Pigmentiphaga aceris: one gene and its partner. The protein of the gene in region 1 interacts with the protein of each later gene in a pairwise test. Links are inferred from orthologs where the notes say so. Each region holds a gene or a part of one and is shown on either strand. Other genes may lie near its edges.

Region 1 (4,341 bases):
GGGGCAGCCACAATGGCGGGCTCGGCGGCAATGGTGGCAGATACCTTGGCGGCAAAACCGGCATTCAACGGTTGGGCCAGCGCCGGAGAGCGCATCACATCACCGATCAGGTGATAGACATCCCAGTCTGCTCGGGCGTCTGCCTTGGACAGCGCGTCGGAGAAGTCCTCGTCGCCAGTTTCGCCGTCCATGAATGCCGACAACCACGCCATATCCGAATCTGAATCGACGAGTTCGCCATGATTACCGGCAACTGCCGTGACTACCGAGCCGTTTTGTTGACGCATGCCTGATTGCATGTCATTACCCTCCGAAACCGGCCTGCGCCGGTCTGACTGATGCCTTGCCGTGCCTATGCACGTCACCGGGCTTGCACCCGGACCGATTGGGCTTGCTACGAAACCCGCAACGATGCGCGCTACCAGCGACGATCATCGTTGTTCCCCAGCAAGGGCTTGAGTCGCGACGCGATTGCCTCGCGCGCCCGGAAAATCCGGGATCGCACGGTACCAATGGGACAACCCATGGCGACGGCAATATCCTCGTAACTCATACCCTCGATTTCCCGCAACACGATCGCCGAGCGCAGCTCTTCGGGCAGAGCTTCGATCGCCGCGTTGACGGTTTCCGCAATTTCACGGCTCGCCAACACTGATTCGGGCGTGTTGTTATCACTTAGGGTGTCGGTTTCGTCGAAAGTTTCACCATCCTCGGTCTCAAATTCAGATGGAGAGCTCGGACGGCGTCCTGACGCGACTAAATGGTTCTTCGCCGTGTTGATCGCGATCCGGTACAGCCACGTGTAAAACGCGCTTTCACCCCGGAATTGCGGCAAGGCCCGGTAAGCCTTGATGAAAGCTTCCTGTGCGACATCCTCGATCTCGGAGGGATCGCGAATCAGTCGAGACAGGAGCCGAAGAATTTTTCGCTGGTACTTGACCACCAGCAGCTCGAAAGCATGCTTGTCGCCACGCTGTACGCGTTCAACCAGGATGGCGTCCGCTTCGCGTTCGCTCATTGGCCCTCCGCGTGGAACTGCGCCGACCGTGCCACGCATATCTGCAGGCGGCGCCAGGCGTCGGCCGACATACTGTCGGACCACAACACCACATTGGTCGAAGAGACGGTTTGGGTTGCCGGACCGGAACACGGCCCGCGCACGCTGACACAGCCCAGTGGTGAGCGTGTCAGTACATCGGGAAGCAGACGATCTGGCTGGTCCAGCCGCGCCAGGGGCGCAAGCGACCATACGCCGTCTGCTGAAATATGTAGGTGGCGGTATCCCGCCATGCTGCGATGGACACGACGACGCCAGGAAACCAGCGCCACCGCAATACTCAGCAGCATGATTGCACCACTGGCTTGCGGCAGCCAGACAGCCGCCGCAATGCCGAGTGCAAGCACGATCGCACCATGCAGACCCAAGTCGAGCCGCGCGGCACGCCGCGACGGCACCAACCGGGTAAACACGGCGAAGCCCGCATCAGGTGCGAGCCCCGCCGCAGAGGCGTGAGCAGCCATCAGACCTTGCGGACGAGCATGGTGCCGTTGGTCCCGCCGAATCCGAACGAGTTGGACATGGCCAAATCGATCTTCATGGGCCGCGCCTCATTGGCGCAGTAGTCCAGATCGCATTCCGGGTCCTGATTGAACAGGTTGATAGTCGGAGGCGAGACCTGGTTATACAGGGCCAGCGTTGTGAAGATCGCTTCGATCCCGCCCGCAGCACCCAGAAGGTGACCGGTCATGGACTTGGTCGAATTCACCACCAGCTTCTTGGCGTGGTCACCGAAAGCAAGCTTCAATGCCTCGCTTTCGTTCTTGTCGCCCAGGGGCGTCGAGGTACCGTGCGCATTCACGTACTGCACTTCTTCGGCATTCAAGCCGCCGTTGCGCAATGCGTTGCGGATGCCACGGCGCGGGCCGTCACGATCCGGCGTGGTGATGTGGTGGGCGTCGGCGCTCATGCCGTAACCCGCGAACTCACCATAAATACGCGCGCCGCGAGCCTTCGCGTGCTCGTACTCTTCCAGCACCATGACACCAGCGCCCTCGCCCAGCACGAAGCCGTCGCGATCGCGATCGAAGGGGCGCGAGGCCGTCTTCGGATCGTCGTTGCGCGTCGACAGCGCACGTGCCGAGGCAAAGCCGCCCACGCCCAGGGGCGAAACGGTTGCTTCGGTGCCGCCAGCGATCATCACGTCGGCATCGCCGTACTCGATCAGACGAGCAGCATCGCCGATGCAGTGCAGACCGGTCGTACACGCCGACACGATCGAATAATTCGGGCCTTTGAAGCCGTAATGGATCGACAACTGGCCAGAGATCATGTTGATGATCGAGGCCGGCACGAAGAACGGCGAAATGCGGCGTGCGCCACGATCGACATATTCCTGGTGCGTGTTTTCAATCAGGGGCAGACCACCGATACCGGAACCGATCAGGACACCGATACGCTCGGCGTTCTCTTCGGTGACCTCGATACCGGCGTCGCGCCATGCCTGGATGCCAGCCGCCATGCCGTAATGGATGAAGGTATCCATGTGACGGGCTTCTTTGGCGGGGATGTAGTCGGCAATGTCAAAGCCGCGCACTTCACCTGCGATTTCGCAGTTGAAGCCCGTAGTATCGAAACGGGTGATGCGGTCGATGCCCGACCGCCCGTTGACGATGTTGTCCCAGGCGGTGGGCACATCATTGCCCACGGGCGAGACGATGCCGAGACCGGTGATGACGACGCGTCGCTTCACAGAAAACTCCTTGGTGATTCGCAGACTGCAGTAACAAACCGTTGCTGGCAAAAAGAAGGCGGCCTTCGGCCGCCCATTTTACCGGCTGGCGGCGCTTACTTCTTGATGTGCGAACTGACGTAGTCGATTGCCTGTTGCACCGTGGTGATCTTCTCGGCTTCTTCGTCCGGGATTTCCGTCTCGAACTCGTCTTCAAGAGCCATCACCAGCTCAACCATATCGAGGGAGTCGGCACCGAGGTCGTCGACGAAAGAAGATTCGGTCTTGATCTCGGCTTCGTTCACGCCGAGTTGCTCAGCGACGATCTTCTTGACGCGCTGTTCGATGCTGTCTAGGGACATGGAGGTCTCCAAAAGGGGCTTAACTAATTTGCGGATTATAGCCATGCGCGCGGGAATGCAGCGCGTGACCGGGACAAACGGGTATCGCTTTGTGCAATACCCCTGAATTAACTCATATACATGCCGCCATTTACGTGCAGGGTGGTACCCGTCACGTAACCGGCTGCAGGCGATGCCAGGAATGCAACGCTGTGTGCAATATCTTCCGGCAGACCAAGACGGCCCAACGGGATTTGCGACAGCAATGCCTTGTGCTGGTCTTCACCCAGATCCTTGGTCATGTCGGTATCGATGAAACCCGGCGCGACACAGTTCACAGTGATATTGCGGCTACCCAGCTCTCTTGCAAGAGCACGGCTCATACCTGCGACGCCGGCCTTGGCCGCCGCGTAGTTTGCCTGACCTGCGTTGCCGCTGGAACCGACGACCGAGGTCACATTGATGATGCGACCCCACTTGGCCTTCATCATGCCGCGCAGCACTGCGCGCGAGATGCGGAAAACCGAAGACAGGTTGGTGTCGATGACGGCAGCCCAGTCATCGTCTTTCATGCGCATTGCGAGCGTATCGCGCGTAATGCCAGCATTGTTGACGAGAATATGCAGGCCGCCAAGCTCCGTGCCGATCTGGTCGATCAGCGCGTCAACCGATGCTGCGTCGTTGACGTTCAGCGTCGCACCACGGCTGCCCGCAGGTGCCGAGGCGAGGTATTCGGTGATCTTGGCTGCGCCGCCATCGGTGGTGGCCGTGCCGACCACGATTGCGCCACGGCTGGCCAGTTCTGCCGCAATGGCTTTACCGATGCCGCGCGATGCGCCGGTCACCAGGGCGACCTTTCCTTGCAATTCCATGTTTACTCCTTAAGCGATGGCTGCCAGCGCCGCGTCAAGCGATGCCGGGTCGGTGATCGCAAGCGCAGTCAATTCGCCATCGATGCGCTTGGTGAGACCGGCCAGAACCTTGCCCGGGCCGCACTCGATAAGATGGGTGACGCCTTGCGCCTTGAAGAACTGCACAGTCTCGACCCAGCGCACGGGGTGCCAGGCCTGGCGCACCAGCGCATCGCGAATCGCCGCAGCATCGGTCGGCGTTGCCACGTCGACGTTGTTGACGACCGTGATCGACGGTGCCGAGATCGTGATGCCAGCCAATGCGGCTGCCAGTTCATCGGCAGCCGGACGCATCAGGCTGGAGTGGAACGGTGCCGACACGGGCAGCGGCAGCGCGCGTTTTGCACCAGCCGCCTTGGC
Region 2 (4,248 bases), 1.6 Mb from region 1 along the record:
CAGGCGATTGGCGCTGCCGACTGCCAGGGCATCAGCGCCGCGCGTCTTCCAAGCGGCGAAACCGATTGCCGAGGATTCCGACAATTGCGAACCCGAGGCGTCGATGATCTTGAACAAGCCGCTGCCGTTCAGATCCGTACGGATGATGTTGGCAATTTCCGCGCCTTGCGGATCTGCCGAGGCAAAGTCAGCAACGGCGATGGGGTACTGGGAGGCACCTGCGCCTGAAATTTCCACACGCAATTGCGCGTGGGCTGCGCCCGCGCCAAGCGCGGTAGCGGCGATTGCTGCGACAGCGAAAGCACGCAGATGGCCCGCCAGGCCGCGCGCTTGGCTCGAACCGGCGGACCGGGTGGGAGTGTTGGCGGTGAGTGTCGTAGTCATCAGTCGAACATCCGATATTGAACTTCGATGTTGGTTGCGAAAGATCCCGTTTTCGGACGCGGGAAAGGATCGCAACGACGGATACCGTTTTCGACCGCACGGTCGAATCCGGCATTGCCTGAGGAGCGTACCAGCCTCGGCGGGCCGGCCTGCTCGCCGGTAGGCATGAGCTGCACGTTGTAAGTCACGGTCGGATTGGCCCCGCCGGAACCGCCATCGGCTGCGGAATAGATCACGTTGGGTTTGACGCAGGCACGGACCAGGTCGCCGTAGCCACCATCGCCGCCACCTCCACCTGCCTGGTTGCGGGCAGCAGTGCCACCAGCGCGTCCACCTTCCAGACCGGCTGCCTTGGCACCGTCGCTGCGGAAGGCCTCCCGCAATTTCTGGTCCCGTTCGGCGGCAGCTTTGTCAGCAGCGGCTTTCTCGGCAGCTGCCTTCTGTGCAGCAGCCTTGTCAGCTGCGGCTTTCTTCTCGGCAGCCAGCTTTTCAGCTGCCGCTTTTTCAGCTGCGAGCTTTTCAGCGGCAGCCTTGTCGGCAGCCGCTTTCTGCGCAGCCAGCTTATCGGCGGCAGCTTTTTCAGCAGCCGTTTTTTCGGCTGCCGCTTTCTCGGCAGCGGCCTTGTCGGCGGCGGCCTTGTCCGCCAGGCGCTTGTCGGCCTCGCGTTTTTCGGCGGCTGCTTTTTCCTGTTCGGCGCGTTGTTGCTGCTTTTCGCGTTCGGCGGCAGCAGCGGCTTCACGTCGCTCGGTTTCCTTGCGCTGCTTTTCCTGCTCGATGGCGATATCGGGCTTGGCCACTTCCGGGGTCGGTGTGGGCGGCGGCGGAGGGGGCGCAGGACGCGGCGGCGGCGGAGGGGGCGCAGGTTCTGGCGGAGGAACGGGTTGGGGAACGGGGCGCGGGCGCGGCTGGTCGGGTTCCGGCAGCGCAGTCCACAGTTCGGCTTGTACCGGGCCCGGGTTGCGCGTCGTCCACGACACGCCAAAGAACAGCGCAACGGCCAGCAGCACGTGCATGCCAATGGCAAGCACGAGCGCCAGGCCGTTTACGCCTTTCGTCGGCGGCGTGTATGGGCGTCGCGGTGTGCGATCGACTGGAGCCATTGCTTACTGGCTCTGTTGCCGGACCAAGAGGCCCACGCGGGTGACGCCCTGGCGTTGCAGGTCATCCATGACTTTCAGCACGGCTTCGTATTGCAGCTTGCGATCGGCGGCAATGACGACGGGCTGGTCGGGTTTGGCAGCCTGACGCTCGCGGGCGACGCGGGCGAGGTCGTTGCGCGGAATCGGACGCGGCTGGCTTTCGCCTTTTTCCAGGTCGCGCAGCGACACGGTGCCGTCGGCACCCAGCACCACTTCCAGCGGCTTGACCGGCACCACGGACGCGCGGCCCACGGACGGCAGGTCTATGACCAGCGGGGACACCATGGGTGCGGTCACCATGAAGATGACCAGCAACACCAGCATCACGTCGATATACGGCACGACGTTGATTTCGTTCATGGCGCGGCGGCCGCCACGGCCGCCACGATTGCCGGAGCGGGCTGACGGCATTAGCGCACCTGCCTTTGGAGAATGTTCAGGAACTCGTCGATGAAGCTGTCGAAGCGAATCGACAGACGGTCGATGTCATGCGAGTAGCGGTTGTAGGCGATCACGGCCGGAATGGCGGCGAACAGGCCGATGGCGGTCGCGACCAGTGCCTCGGCAATGCCGGGAGCCACGCTGGCGAGCGTGGCTTGCTGCACGTTGGCCAGACCACGGAAGGCCTGCATGATGCCCCAGACGGTGCCGAACAGACCGACGTAGGGGCTGACCGAGCCGGTCGATGCCAGGAAGTTCAGGTTGGCTTCGAGCGCATCCATTTCACGCTGGTAGGCCGCGCGCATGGCACGACGCGCGCCGTCGAGCAGGTTGCCTTCGGCAACCCGGTTCTGGCGACCCTTGCTGAATTCAGCCATGCCGGCTTCGAAGATGCGGGCAAGTGCGCCGTTTTCGGCACGGCGGCTGGCGGCGGCCTGATACAGCATGTTCAGGTCGCCGCCGGACCAGAAATCGGTTTCGAAGCGCGTGGTGTCCTTCTTGGCGCGTGAGATGGCAATGTGCTTGCTGAAGATGTAGGTCCACGAGGTCAGTGATACGACCAGCAGCAACACCATCACGATCTGTACTGGGATGCTGGCTTGCGACACCAGCGACAGGATCGACATGTCCTGAGAAACGTTCATGCAAAGTCCTTGGTTCAGATTCCGGAAGGGGCGATTACCAGCGGCGCCAGGGCAGTTCGAACATCGGCGGGCATGGCGGTCGGGCGCAGTCCGGTGCGATCGACGCATCCGACCTGGACTCGGCCGCTGGCCATTAGTTCACCGTCGCGCTCGCAGGTCTGGATGAAATCGATGGAAGCCTTGCCCAGGCGTTCGATGCGGGCATGGACTACCAACATGTCGTCCAGGCGTGCAGGACGGCGATAACTGACTTCCAGGCCGCGTACGACGAAGATCGCGCCGGTACGTTCGGCCAGCAGCGATTGATCGACGCCGAGCGCGCGCAACCACTCGGTTCGTGCGCGCTCGAAAAATTTCAGATAGTTGGCGTAGTACACCACCCCGCCTGCATCGGTGTCTTCATAGTAGACGCGAACGGGGAAGGTAAAGCCGGAAGGAGTGGGGGCCGAAACTGCTTGCATTGCCTGTCATGAGAAAGCGGATGATCGGGAGGTCGAGGTGACTGCCCGTCGAGCTTGGCCGCGAGGTGGTGAGTGTAACCAAGGCAGGGTGGCTGTGCGCATCTGGAGGCGAACTCCGACGGGTGGGCAGATGAAACCGCCTGTAAACACCAAAGTCGCGCAACAGCGCCGTTTTCGAGGGGTTTGGACGGCTTGGAATGCATCTTCGCCGGCTGATCGGTCACCCGGCTCGGAACTTTGATGCGCCAGCCTCGTCTGACCTGAAGGAAGCGTCGATTGTGAGCTTGCGCGGCTTCGGGTGCGTGGGTGGCGTCGTGTGAGTTCGCGTTGGCGCTTCCGCTTTATTCTCGACACGTTGTCCATTTGCTTATCGCCACACTGTCATTGGTGTGTCATGGATGGCGTGATAACTTGAGTCCTGCACTGTGCGTTGCACAGTTGAGCCCGTGAACTGGGGGATGCCCAGCACGGGCTCAATGCATTGTGGGCCGTAAAACACCGTTCACACGAAGCGTGTCTGAGTTGCTTGGATGACCAAGCCAGGCGTTTTCAGGACGCGGGAACCACCCCGCGCCCCGGCGCTCAGAACAGTTCTGCCCCACCCGCAGCCGACGGCGGCGTCAGCCCCAGATGGCGATAAGCGCCCAGCGTGGCAATGCGCCCGCGCGGCGTGCGTTGCAGATATCCGTGCTGGATCAGGAAAGGTTCGATCACATCTTCGATCGTGTCGCGTTCCTCGCCAATGGCGGCCGCCAGGCTGTCGACCCCCACCGGACCTCCATCGAACTTGTGCACGATTGCTTCCAATAGTTTGCGATCCATCACGTCCAGACCCTGCGGATCGACGTCCAGCATGGTCAGTGCGGCGGCAGCCACTTGCTTGTCCACGACCCCATTGGCCTTGACCTCGGCGTAGTCGCGCACCCGGCGCAGCAGCCGGTTGGCGATACGCGGCGTGCCGCGTGAGCGATGGGCGATTTCCGTGGCACCGTCTTCGGTAATCGGCGTGTTCAACAGGCCCGCGCTGCGGGTGACGATGCGCGCGAGTTCGTCCGGGGTGTAGAACTCCAGACGCGCGACGATGCCGAAGCGATCCCGCAGGGGATTGGTCAGCATGCCGGCGCGCGTGGTGGCACCCACCAGCGTGAACGGCTGAAGATCGAGCTTCACACTGCGCGC

Evidence for each region.
Region 2: the proteins of acpP (region 1) and ybgC interact in binary tests that used the Escherichia coli proteins (3 or more experiments, as listed by UniProt). The link is inferred for Pigmentiphaga aceris from one-to-one orthologs.

Annotation. Positions count from the first base shown.
Region 1 is NZ_CP043046.1:3,396,168-3,400,508, forward strand. What follows is about bases 1,469-4,341. They hold acpP (acyl carrier protein), read right to left. Parts: upstream 3,092-4,341; coding sequence 2,846-3,091; downstream 1,469-2,845. Other genes in these bases: FXN63_RS14710 (protein YgfX), read right to left, coding at 1,469-1,521; fabF (beta-ketoacyl-ACP synthase II), read right to left, coding at 1,521-2,750; fabG (3-oxoacyl-ACP reductase FabG), read right to left, coding at 3,199-3,942; fabD (ACP S-malonyltransferase), read right to left, coding at 3,952-4,341. Outside these bases: FXN63_RS14700 (sigma-E factor negative regulatory protein), read right to left, coding at 1-287; RNA polymerase sigma factor RpoE, read right to left, coding at 419-1,018; more of FXN63_RS14710, read right to left, coding at 1,015-1,468. UniProt on the Escherichia coli protein: Carrier of the growing fatty acid chain in fatty acid biosynthesis.
Region 2 is NZ_CP043046.1:4,996,886-5,001,133, reverse strand. What follows is about bases 1,347-4,248. They hold ybgC (tol-pal system-associated acyl-CoA thioesterase), read right to left. Parts: upstream 3,070-4,248; coding sequence 2,623-3,069; downstream 1,347-2,622. Other genes in these bases: ruvB (Holliday junction branch migration DNA helicase RuvB), read right to left, coding at 3,652-4,248; tolQ (protein TolQ), read right to left, coding at 1,934-2,608; FXN63_RS21565 (ExbD/TolR family protein), read right to left, coding at 1,488-1,934; tolA (cell envelope integrity protein TolA), read right to left, coding at 1,347-1,484. In the rest of the region: Tol-Pal system beta propeller repeat protein TolB, read right to left, coding at 1-384; more of tolA, read right to left, coding at 384-1,346.